Regions from separate parts of the Bacillus sp. NP247 genome, predicted to be linked through region 2. Evidence: riboswitches for the same ligand, from Rfam matches in the RefSeq annotation. Region 2 holds a riboswitch; each other region holds the start of a gene.
What was found. Region 2 has a riboswitch for S-adenosylmethionine ahead of KPL75_RS21290 (Na+/H+ antiporter NhaC family protein). Riboswitches for the same ligand answer to the same signal wherever they lie in the genome.
Positions count from the first base shown of each region.

Region 1: linked by a shared signal. The riboswitch ahead of KPL75_RS27265 (ECF-type riboflavin transporter substrate-binding protein) and the one ahead of KPL75_RS21290 (Na+/H+ antiporter NhaC family protein) in region 2 are both predicted to bind S-adenosylmethionine.
Region 3: linked by a shared signal. The riboswitch ahead of metI (cystathionine gamma-synthase/O-acetylhomoserine thiolyase) and the one ahead of KPL75_RS21290 (Na+/H+ antiporter NhaC family protein) in region 2 are both predicted to bind S-adenosylmethionine.
Region 4: linked by a shared signal. The riboswitch ahead of KPL75_RS13595 (bifunctional O-acetylhomoserine aminocarboxypropyltransferase/cysteine synthase) and the one ahead of KPL75_RS21290 (Na+/H+ antiporter NhaC family protein) in region 2 are both predicted to bind S-adenosylmethionine.

Region 1 is NZ_CP076653.1:5,269,637-5,272,812, reverse strand. It holds gene KPL75_RS27275 (macrolide family glycosyltransferase) at 1-808, shown strand, start outside; gene KPL75_RS27270 (aspartate/glutamate racemase family protein) at 858-1,541, opposite strand; SAM riboswitch class I at 1,692-1,808, shown strand; gene KPL75_RS27265 (ECF-type riboflavin transporter substrate-binding protein) at 1,949-2,497, shown strand; gene KPL75_RS27260 (ABC transporter ATP-binding protein) at 2,508-3,176, shown strand, end outside.
Region 2 is NZ_CP076653.1:4,076,254-4,079,429, reverse strand. It holds gene KPL75_RS21290 (Na+/H+ antiporter NhaC family protein) at 1-1,302, opposite strand, end outside; SAM riboswitch class I at 1,397-1,502, opposite strand; gene KPL75_RS21285 (ribonuclease FAU-1 family protein) at 1,623-2,141, opposite strand; gene gltP (glutamate/aspartate:proton symporter GltP) at 2,209-3,176, opposite strand, start outside.
Region 3 is NZ_CP076653.1:1,514,930-1,518,105, reverse strand. It holds gene metC (cystathionine beta-lyase) at 1-181, opposite strand, end outside; gene metI (cystathionine gamma-synthase/O-acetylhomoserine thiolyase) at 178-1,290, opposite strand; SAM riboswitch class I at 1,384-1,497, opposite strand; SAM riboswitch class I at 1,701-1,810, shown strand; gene KPL75_RS07985 (bifunctional homocysteine S-methyltransferase/methylenetetrahydrofolate reductase) at 1,881-3,176, shown strand, end outside.
Region 4 is NZ_CP076653.1:2,580,454-2,583,629, reverse strand. It holds gene KPL75_RS13600 (chloride channel protein) at 1-752, opposite strand, end outside; SAM riboswitch class I at 1,072-1,176, shown strand; gene KPL75_RS13595 (bifunctional O-acetylhomoserine aminocarboxypropyltransferase/cysteine synthase) at 1,411-2,709, shown strand; gene metA (homoserine O-acetyltransferase MetA) at 2,693-3,176, shown strand, end outside.

The DNA.
Region 1 (3,176 bases), 1.2 Mb from region 2:
TCCTATATTTTTAATTCCACCAGTATTATTGGAAACCTTGCCTTTTCATCCAAATGCAGAAATACAATTCCAACCCGATGAACTCTCTGAAAAGTTACTGTATCAAATGGAACATGAATTTGGAGTAAAGCCCAAAAATAATCTTCAATTTATGCATAATAAGGGAGATATTAGTCTCGTGTATACAAGTCGTTATTTTCAACCTAATAGCGATTCGTTCGGAGAAAACAATGTTTTTATTGGACCGAGTATTATAAAGCGCAAAACAAATGCAAAGTTTCCACTTGAATTGCTTTCAAAAAAGAAAGTTATTTATATTTCAATGGGAACACTTCTTGAAGGGCTCGAACCATTTTTTAATACTTGTATTGATGCTTTTTCAAATTTCGAAGGGATTGTAGTAATGGCGATCGGTGATAGAAATGATATTTCAAAAATTAAGCAAGCGCCAGACAACTTTATTATAGCCCCTTACGTACCTCAATCAGAAATATTAAGTGAAGCAGATGTTTTTATTACACATGGTGGAATGAATAGTGTGCACGATGCAATCCATTATAATGTCCCATTTGTGATAATACCGCATGATAAAGATCAACCTATGATAGCGCAAAGATTAACTGAGCTTGAGGCAGCACATAGATTATTGAAAGAGCATGTTAATGTGCAAACTTTAAAAAAGGCGGTAACAGACGTTCTTTCAAATAAAAAGTATAAACATGGCATTCAAAAACTGAATGAAAGTTTTTTAGAGTGTGGTGGTTCCAAAAGAGCCATTGCAGTTATTGATGCTCTTTTAAATAAATAGTTCGGACAATATAAAAGCATAGAGGCTCTACCTGTATGCTTTTATATTATTATCCAGCAAATTGTACAGCAGTATTCGCATGTAAATAAGCAGTATCAAAAACAGGAACAGTAAGGTCATTTTGGGAAATAAGCAATGGTATTTCAGTACAGCCTAGTAATATACCTTCCGCACCGTTTTGAATTAATGAATTGGTAATTTGTATTAGTTTCTCTCTTGAAGTTTCTGAAATAATGCCTCTACTTAATTCGTTTAATATGACGTGATGGATAAAAGTTCTTTCTTCGTCATTTGGGATAATTGTCTCAATGTTATATTTTGCTAGTCGTGATGTATAGAAATCTTGTTCCATCGTTTGTTTTGTTCCTAATAGTCCGATACGTTTTATATTCTGTTCTACCATTTCTTTAGCACTTACATCACCGATATGAAGAAGTGGGATTGATATTGCTTGTTCTACTTCCTCAGCAAATAGATGTACCGTATTAGAACACATTAGTAAACATTCAGCTCCTGAGTTTTCTACCTTTTTTGCTACCGTGACTAATTCATTTTTCACTTCTTCATATTGATGGTTTTGCAATAATGTAGTTACCTCCCCAAAGTCCATACTATATAAAACAAGCTTCGCATTTTGATCATATTTAGAGAGAGTAAGTGTATTAATGTGTTTATAGTACAACGATGTTGATTCCCAACTTAGTCCGCCAATTAAGCCAATTACTTTCATCATGCATTCCTCCCATAACAATTTTGAATTTATTATTTCACAATTCCGATAAGAATACAATGATTTAAATGAACTATTTATTGAAAAATAAAAATAGTAAGAAAAGTATTGAAATTATTTATTGTTAGTGCCATAATACAAATTACAAATACATACTTATCCAGAGAGGTAGAGGGAACGGCCCTATGAAGCCTCAGCAACCCCTATGTAAATGCATAGGAAGGTGCTAATTCCGCAGAGGACATTTATATGTCTTTTGAAAGATAAGAGGATTCTTGTACGTGAAAGAAAATGACCTCTTAATTTAAGGGGTCATTTTTTGTTGTATAGAAAGGAAGTGTCGATGCATAATTCATTTTCAAAATAAATATAGAGTATTAAAAGCGGGATAATAGGAGAGGAGAATTGTAATGAACAAATTAACGACAAAACTAGTAGTAGCAATCGGAATTGGAGCAGCTTTATACGGGGTATTAGGGCTTTGGGGATTTTCTATCGCACCGAATACCTTTATTAAACCAGCATTGGCTATTTTAACAGTTTTTGGTGCGTTATTCGGGCCAGTAGCAGGACTTTTAATAGGACTAATCGGTCATACAGTTACAGATACGATTGCTGGTTGGGGTATTTGGTGGGGATGGGTTATTAGTTCGGGGATTATCGGATTTTCAATGGGTCTCATACAAAAAAGAACTGGTTTTAGTGTGAAAAATGGAACGTTTAATAACCGTGATATTTCTTATTTTGCAATTGCGGGGTTATTAGGTATTGTAATTGCTATTATATTTGCAGGGGCATTCGATGTTATTGTGATGGGAGAACCGTTTGACAAAATCGTTATACAAGTACTAGGCGCAACAATTGCAGACGTTATCGTATTTTTAGTTCTTGGCTTACCAATCACGATCGGTCTAGCGAAATCAAATAAGAAACATACACATTTAAAAATTGAAAAGTAGGGATGAATACATGCAACCAATTATTTCTTTTGAACAATTTACCTTTCAATATAGGCATGCCACGCAGCCTACTTTAAAAGATATTACATTTCAAATATATCCTGGGGAAAAGGTACTAATAGCTGGAAGAAGTGGTTCAGGTAAGTCAACATTAGCTCATTGTATTAATGGGCTAATCCCATTTTCTTACGAAGGGATTAGTACTGGTAATATTTTAATAGCTGGAAAGGATCCGAGAGAGGGAAGTATTTTTGAACAGAGTAAACATGTAGGAACAATATTACAAGATCAAGATTCACAATTTATTGGTCTTACAGTCGAAGAAGATGTAGCATTTTCATTAGAAAACGAATGTGTAAATCAAAATGAAATGAAAAAAATTGTTAATGATTCTTTAAAAAAAGTAAATATGCAGGACTTTCATACACAAAGTCCTCATGAATTATCAGGAGGTCAAAAACAGACAGTCTCTCTTGCAGGTCTGCTAACGACAAATGCAGATATATTATTGTTTGATGAACCGTTAGCTAACTTAGATCCAGCAAGTAGTTTGAATACTATAGAACTCATTAAAGATATTCATGAGAAATATAATAAAACAATTGTAATTATTGAACATCGAATAGAAGAAATTTTAAACCTTGATTTAGACAAAATTATTTTAATCGATGAAGGAGAA
Region 2 (3,176 bases):
ATACTCTTTTTTTTCCGCCACTTTAGAAAACCTCGGGAAACCAATTAATATAGAAATGATTCCACATACTCCAACTAAAATTGGATAAAATGCATATGGTAACAATTCGACCGGAGATAACGCAGCAAATCCTGCCGCTGTTAACATTTGAGCACCATATGGGATTAACCCTTGTACACAGCAAGAGAAAAGATCCAGTACACTCGCTGATTTACGGGGATCAATTTCATACTGATCTGCAATATTTTTCGCAAGCGGACCTGTAAAAATGATAGAGATTGTATTGTTTGCTGTACACATATTCGTCATACTCACTAAGCCAGCAATACCGAACTCTGCTCCTTTTTTCGAACGAATATTATGCGTTAAAAGATTCATTAAATATTGAATACCACCATTATATTGGATCAGTTCGACCATACCACCGATTAAAATGGCAAGTAATACTAACTCCATCATACCGCCCATTCCAGTCGTTACACTTTTAAAGAAACTCTCCAACGTGTAACTTCCATCTATAAGACCTATAGCGCCAGATAATACAGTTCCACCAGTTAACACAATAAGTACATTCCAGCCAAGTAGCGCGGTAATAAGTACTCCTGCATACGGTAAAATCTTTATCCAGTCAAAACTATGGGCTTTAACTTGTGTATCACTTCCTAAAGTAATTATTACTAATAGTACAATTGTAATAATAGCGGCTGGTAATACAATTAAAAAGTTCGTTTTAAACTTATCTTTCATTTCTGTTCCTTGTGAACGAACAGCAGCAATTGTTGTATCTGAAATAAATGATAAATTATCACCAAACATCGCTCCGCCCACAACCGTAGCCATCGCAAGTGCAATTGAGATATCAGTTTGCCCACTAATACCTACAGCAATTGGTGCTAGTGCTGCAATTGTTCCCATTGAAGTTCCCATCGCTAATGAAATAAATGCCCCTATAACAAAAATTCCAGCAACGATAAATCCTGGTGGCAAAATAGATAACGCTAAATTAACAGTTGAATCAACTCCGCCCATTCCTTTTGCTGTTTCAGAAAACGCCCCTGCAAGTACAAAAATTAATACCATAATCATAATATCCGGATTTCCTGCACCTTTAGCAAATCGTTCTACTTTCACATTAAAGCTTTCTTTACGATTCATCACTAAAGCAATTCCTACAGCAATTGAAATTGCTACAAGTATCGGCAATTTATAGAAATCACCTGTAATAATTCCAGAACCAATAAATAGCGCCAAAAATATTCCAAGTGGTAATAACGCTAAACCATTTCCTCTCGTTTCTTTCAACGTATCATCTCTCCCTAGTTTTCAACCTTTTCTAATGAATAACAAAAGACCTCTTCCGATGAGAAGAGGTCTTATACATCTATAAGAAACACTCTTCTCATCTTTCAAGCACATGCTTGCTGGATTTGGCACAGCACTCTGAAATCGAGTCCGCTGCCGAGGCATCGTAGGGCCAGTCCCTCCGCCTCTCTTTATAAGAAGGTTTCATATTTATTTTTTAATAATAATTTCTTTCCTAACTTTACTCGCTTACAAAACAAAAGTCAATTATTTTTTGTATAGTTTTTTTTGGTAATTATACAAAAATATGAATACATCAATCATTTTAACTTTTCAATTTCTTTATCCAATACTGAGATCCAATAAAATTCTCCATTTTTTATCGTTGCTACAATCCATTTCGTTGTATGCCAAGCTAATTCATATTCTTCCTTCGTAACATCGTCCATTCTATAAGCATCCTCTAACTCATCTTCATCTAATACATAAATCTCACCGTTTGGTAACAATACGACATCTAAATATAAATCATCAAAATAAGGTAAACCATGCTCGTCTATTTTAAATTCTTTCGTCACATCGATATAATATTGCACTAATTGTTTTTGATTGTCTAACATAGCTGTAATTGCAAAGTTTTTCCCGTTTATAAAATATTGCATCCATGTATACCCATCACCTGCAATGCAAAGCTCTTTACTATTGTATTCTTTATAACTAGGCTCTCTCACCTTTTTTATATCCAATATTCCTAACATACCTGCTTCAGCTTGTTTTACTGTGTATGTCTTCTCTAATAATCGCTTCCACGTAGAACCATCACCGTACTTACGTTTCATAACTTTCTCTCCTCTTCTACATACAGAAAAGCTCTCACATAATATGTGAGAGCTTTTCAAATCATAATTAAGCCGCTTGACCCTTTTCAGATATCTCTTTTAAATAGGCTTGTCCTTTTTCAGCGTCATATTGACCTTCCCACTTAGACATAACTACAGCCGCTAAAGAGTTACCTACAACGTTAACTGCCGTACGAGCCATATCTAGAATACGGTCAATACCTGCAATAAATGCTAAACCTTCAGCTGGAATACCAACTGTACCAAGTGTTGCTAATAATACAACGAATGATACGCCCGGTACACCCGCGATACCTTTTGATGTAACCATTAATACAAGTAATAATGTAATTTGTTGTGTAATGGATAATTCAATACCGTACATTTGCGCTAAGAAAATTGCCGCAATTGCTTGATATAAAGTTGATCCATCTAAGTTAAATGAATAACCTGTCGGAATAACGAAAGACGTAATTGCTTTCGGACAACCGAATTTCTCCATTTTCTCCATAATTTTCGGTAAAACCGTTTCTGAACTTGCTGTAGAATACGCTAAGATCAGCTCGTCTTTTAAAATTTTAAAGAATTGAAAAATGTTAATACCGAATATTTTCGCTGTAAGTCCTAATACGACCACAACGAAGAATATCATCGCCCCATATACTACAATGAGTAATTTCCCTAATGGAATTAATGAAGCTAATCCGAATGTAGAAACTGTAACACCAATTAATGCGAATACACCAAATGGTGCAAACTTCATAACTTGGTTCGTTACATAAAACATTGCATCTGCCACACCTTGGAAAAATTGTAGAACTGGTTTGCCACGCTCACCAACTGCTGCTACACCTAAACCAAATAATACTGAGAAGAAGATAATAGCAAGCATATCACCTTCAGCTAATGATTTCATAATGTTCGTCGGAACAATATTTACAAACGTATCCGCGAACGAATGACTTTGTACTTGCTCTGTCGTATGTGTATATTTAGAAATATCTGTTTTTGTTAACTTATCCATATCAACGCCTT
Region 3 (3,176 bases), 2.6 Mb from region 2:
TGATATCTTCAAGAGCTTCACGTGTTGGATTTCCAGATCTACTATAGTCATACTTTCCGAAAGCATCTACATCAAACTGATGAAATGTTGATGTGTTATAGATGGGAACGTTAACAGCTCCTGTGTGTGAGTCATGCTTGTATTGATTATGCAGTAAAAGCGTATCTATGGAATAGCTCATATTCTTACACCTTCTTTTACAAGTTTAATTGCTTGCTTTAAGTCTTGAATTAAATCATTGCTATTTTCGATGCCGACTGAAAAACGGAGAAGACGATTACACACACCGCGTGCTGTTCGAATATCTTCTGGAATATCGGCATGAGTTTGCGTTGCTGGATAAGTCATTAAACTTTCGACGCCGCCAAGACTTTCAGCAAATGTAATTAAGGATAAAGATTGTAAGAAAGGATTAATCCAAGTTTCATCTTGAAGGCGAAATGAAATCATACCACCTCTTCCTGGATAAAATACATCTGTCACACCATCTTCATCATTTAAATAAGCAACAATTGCATGAGCGTTTTCTTCATGCTGTTTCATGCGAAGTGCTAAAGTTTTCATCCCTCGAATTAATAGCCATGAATCAAACGGGCTTAAGACAGCACCAGAGGCATTATGATAATGAGCAAGCTCCTCGCAAAGAGATTTCCCTTTCGCAACGACAAGTCCGCTTAGTACATCGTTATGTCCGCCTAAATATTTAGTTGCGCTATGAAGGACGATATTTGCACCTTCTGTTAATGGTTGCTGTATATAAGGTGTATAGAACGTGTTGTCTACAATAAGAAGTAGTCCGTGCCTTTTCGCTACACTTGCTACACTTACGATATCAGTTACTTGCATTAATGGATTAGTCGGTGTTTCTATGAAAATAGCCTTCGTTTGAGATGTGATTGCTTGCTCAATTTGTTTAATAGATTGTGTATCTACGTATCTACATCGAATATTCCACTTGTCTTCATGTTCGGAAAATAGACGATATGTTCCTCCGTATAAGTCTTCAGATACGATAAGTTCATCTCCGGAACGGAATAGTGAAAGGACAAGGAGAACAGCGGCCATTCCTGAGCTACAGGCATACCCTTGCTCACCGCTTTCTAAATCTGCAATTGCCTGTTCTAAAAGACCGCGAGTCGGATTTCCAGTTCTTGAATAGTCAAAGCCAGTAGATTTACCAATTCCTTCGTGACGATAAGCAGTTGAGAAATAAACAGGTGGATTAACAGTTCCTGTTGTAGCTTCGCTACGGTTCCCGATTTGTGCTAGTTTTGTTTCGATTGTTGACATGTGAAAATTCCCCCTTTTAAAGTGAAAGACTAAGTGAATTTAAAATAAAAAAAGCCTTCTAAGAAGAAGGCTTTCGGATTGAATAGAGTCTTCTTCTCATCTGTCAAATCTTTCACAATTTGCTGGAATTAGCACCTTATTAACGAATGAATGTTAATGGTTGCTGAGGCGTCATAGGGCCAGTCCCTCTACCTCTCTAGATAAGAATGTTCGTATGAAATTTTTATTATGTTTTTAACTTTACAACAAAAGATAATTGAATTGCAACTTTATTTTAAATAATTTTTATTTTTCCGCAAGTGTCATTGACTTTTATTTTAGTGCATGCTAAATTTATAAAAAATTAACAAACATTGTTAAAAGGGGAACGTATTTCCTTTTAACTACATAAATAAAATAATAAAGACAAACTCTTATTGAGAGCGGTGGAGGGAAAGGCCCTGTGAAACCCGGCAACCTTCAAACTAAATGTTTGAAACGGTGCTAAAACCTGCAAAACGTGTGTTTTGCATAATAAGAGGAGGAACAATTATGTCCCCCTCTTCAAAGTGAAGAGGGGGTTTTTATATTGATAGAAATGAGGGAGATTCGTGAAATTACTAGATTTATTATCAAAAGGAATTGTAATAGGTGATGGAGCAGTTGGAACTTTATTACATTCACATGGTTTACAAAGTAGTTTTGAAGAATTGAATTTGTCTGATCCAGACTTAATTATATCGATCCATAAACAATATGTAGCTGCTGGAGCGGATGTTATTCAAACGAATACGTATGGTGCGAATGAAGCGAAACTCCGCATGTATGGTCTAGAAAATCAAGTCGCCCAAATTAATAAAGCGGCAGTGAATATTGCGAAAGCATCAATAACAGAGCGGAATGCAATTTTAGGGACAATTGGAGGTATGAAACATATTGGTGCTGTTACAACGACTGATATAGAGAGAGAATTTATGCTACTTGAACAGGCAGGTGCTTTACTAGAAGAACAGGTTGATGGATTACTATTAGAAACTTTTTATGATGAATTTGAATTATTGCATGCCGTTAAAGTGTTGCGTAAACAAACGAATATTCCGATTGTTGCTCAGTTAGCGTTACATGAGGCAGGTACGACTCAAAATGGGAATGATGTCAATGAAATATTAAAACAGCTTTTAGATTACGGTGCCAATGTTGTTGGATTGAACTGTCAACTAGGGCCACTTCATATGACGGAAGCTTTCAAAATGATATCGATTCCTCAAAATGGCTATTTATCAGCATATCCGAATGCAGGTCTCCCAAATTATGTGGAGGGGCGCTACGTATATGAGGGAAGTCCAGCGTATTTTGAAGAGATGACACCAAACTTTATTGAACAAGGTATTCGTTTATTAGGTGGTTGTTGTGGTACTACCCCGGAACATATTGAAGGAATGAAACGTGCTATTGCAAATGTTGCACCTGTAATAGCAAAAGAGACGATTCAAAGGCCTAAAGTGGTCCATACACATGAGAAGCGTTCGAGAGCTCATGTTACTCTCGCAGAAAAGGCAAAGAAACAAACGACAGTTGTAGTGGAATTAGATCCACCGAAAACGTTAGACACGCAGCGTTTTTTTGAAGGGGCAAGAGCACTGAAAAGGGCTGGAGCGGATGCTATTACTCTAGCAGATAATTCATTGGCATCGCCTCGCGTTTCTAATATGGCTATGGGTGCATTATTAACGAAGCACGATATTCCAGTATTGACGCATTTAACGTGTAGAGACCATAACGTCATTGGATTACAATCTCATTTGCTAGGGTTATCAGTGTTAGGTATGGAGGAAGTGCTAGCTTTAACTGGTGATCCAGCGCGTGTTGGTGATTTTCCAGGTGCAACTTCTGTATATGATTTGTCC
Region 4 (3,176 bases), 1.5 Mb from region 2:
TCTAATGTGAATTCTAATTTGAAATAAAAGAAACCAACTATAGCACCAGTGCTAGCAAGTGGAAGAAAAGCAATCCACTCATTAAGAGAAAGGAAACCTTCCCCAAAATCAACAATAAAGGATCCACGATTATCGAGTTTACTAAGTAATAAGTAAACGGAAAAACCAGCAAAAGTGGTAGCTAAATATACGATTGCTTTTTTTCCTTTCGAAAATCCATTAATTTGCTCACCCTCATTTTCATTCGGAGCTAAATAACCGAATAATGGTGCATTAAAAATAACACTTAAAGTGGCACCAATTCCAACCTCTGTTAGTTCATTCATTCCCTTTAAAGCAAATTTAAAGCGATCTCCTACCCATGTACAAAGTCCACCGATAATTCCAACAAGTGCAGCTTCTGGTCCTAAACTAGCTCCAAATATTAAAACGATAATCGCAGTTAAAGTAGCTTTATGTACAAAACGGTATTCAATTCTACCTGTTTTTTTATATTCAGCCATCACTTCCGGCATAAGACGTGGATATGTACCGAAGTATTTTTGTGCTAAACCAACGAGGATACCACCGATGATTGTTACACAAATGGTGTAATAAGGGGGAGAAGAGAAAAGAGTAGGTAAGTATCCCCAAATAAAGTGAATTCCGATATTTATTGTAACTAAAAATGACCAGACTGTGACTCCTACTATAGAGCCTAAAAGAATGCCATATAGGACGAGTATATGGTGCATGTCTTTTTTATTTGTCATGTTCTACCTCCGTTATGTAAGTTTTCATGTAGAAAGGATTAAATATGCTAGTGTGAAATGACTTGAATATATATAGTATCTTTTTGAGGGGGTGGCTTATTCAATATATTGGGATCTCATGAAAATTTGAAACTAACGCGGTTAAACCACCTATTTAATTCTATATATGGATTGGAGTTTTTAAAAGGTCTTTTTCAAATGAATATGGAATATATTTCTTTTATTGTTTGTATTAAATTCCTTACGTTTAATTTAGAACATTCAGAAAAACTATTTGACATCAGGAAATTATTGCTATAAAATCAACGGTAATTGCATAGTCTTATCAAGAAAAGGTGGAGGGACAGGCCCGATGAAACCTTGGCAACAGCCGTATAACGGAATTGTGCCAAATCCTGCAGGTAATAATCCTGAGAGATAAGAAAGAGCCTTAGAGCGTGTTTTCAAACTGCTCCTTTCTTGTTTTCAGGGAAGGGGCAGTTTTTTATTTTGGATAAAGTGAAACTTTAATCAGTGGGGGTTTTGCCCCTCCCCCGCTAATTATTAGCCTTCATCAATCGGGCAGTTATCTCCCACCTAACTTCCTCGCATTTGCCGAATTTGGAGGTGGGAGTCTTACTACCCGCAAATAGCGGGATAAAAGAAAGGAGAATGAGAGATGGGAGAATCATGGGGGAAAGGAACGATTTGTGTGCAAGGTGGCTATACGCCAAAAAATGGTGAGCCGCGTGTTTTGCCACTTTATCAAAGTACAACGTATAAATACGATACGTCAGATGATTTAGCAGCACTATTTAATTTAGAGGCAGAAGGATATATATATACGCGTATTGGAAATCCTACTCTAGCTGCATTTGAGCAGAAGTTATCAGATTTAGAAGGCGGTGTAGGGGCTGTTGCAACAGCTTCTGGGCAGGCAGCCATTATGCTTGCGGTTTTAAATATTTGCAGTAGTGGAGACCATTTACTTTGTTCTTCAACTGTTTACGGAGGAACGTTTAATTTATTTGGAGTGAGTTTGCGAAAGCTGGGCATAGATGTTACGTTCTTTAATCCTAATTTAACGGCAGATGAAATTGCGGCACTTGCTAATGATAAGACAAAACTCGTTTATGCAGAGTCGTTAGGAAATCCAGCAATGAACGTTTTGAATTTCAAAGAACTTTCAGCGGCAGCAAAAGAATTAGAAGTACCTTTTATCGTTGATAATACATTGGCGACGCCTTATTTATGCCAGGCGTTTGAACATGGGGCAAATATCATTGTCCATTCTACAACGAAATATATTGATGGCCATGCAAGTTCTCTAGGCGGGATTGTAATAGATGGAGGGAACTTCGATTGGACAAATGGAAAATACCCTGAACTTGTCGAACCTGACCCGAGTTATCATGGCGTAAGCTATGTTCAAAATTTTGGAGCAGCAGCGTATATTGTGAAAGCACGCGTTCAGTTATTAAGAGACTACGGAAACTGTATGAGCCCATTCAATGCATATATTAGCAACATTGGCCTGGAAACATTGCATTTACGAATGGAGCGTCATAGTGAAAATGCTCTCGAAGTTGCTAAATGGCTTGCTAATCATGATCGCATTGAATGGGTGAATTATCCAGGGTTAGATAGTAATGAAAATTACTCGTTAGCACAAAAGTATTTGAAAAAAGGTGCTAGTGGAGTTTTAACATTTGGTATTAAGGGCGGATTAGAAGCAGCAAAAGAATTTATCGCAAATGTAAAGCTTGCAACTCTTGTAACGCATGTAGCTGATGCAAGAACTTGTGTAATACATCCTGCTAGTACGACGCACAGACAATTAAGCGCAGAAAATCAGCGTTTAGCTGGCGTTACATCTGATTTAATCCGTTTATCGGTCGGTATAGAAGATGTTTCTGATATTATTGCAGATTTAGAAGCGGCGCTAGTCGGAGGCAAACAACATGCCGATCATAATTGATAAAGATTTACCAGCTCGCAAAGTATTGCAGAAGGAAAATATTTTTGTAATGACGAAGGAGCGAGCAGTAACACAAGATATACGTGCTTTGAAAATTGCTATATTAAATTTAATGCCTACAAAGCAAGAAACAGAGGCGCAATTACTTCGTTTAATTGGAAATACACCGTTGCAATTAGATGTTCATTTACTTCATATGGAATCACATCTGTCTCGCAATGTAGCGCAGGACCATTTAACGAGCTTCTATAAAACATTCCGTGATATTGAGAATGAAAAATTTGATGGACTCATTATTACAGGAGCACCAGTTGAAACTCTTTCTTTTGAAGAGGTAGATTATTGGGAAGAGCTTGGACGTATTATGGAGTATTCAAAAACGAATGTAACATCTACGCTTCATATTTGCTGGGGGGCACAAGCAGGTTTGTATTATCACTATGGTGTGCCGAAGTATCCTCTTGCGG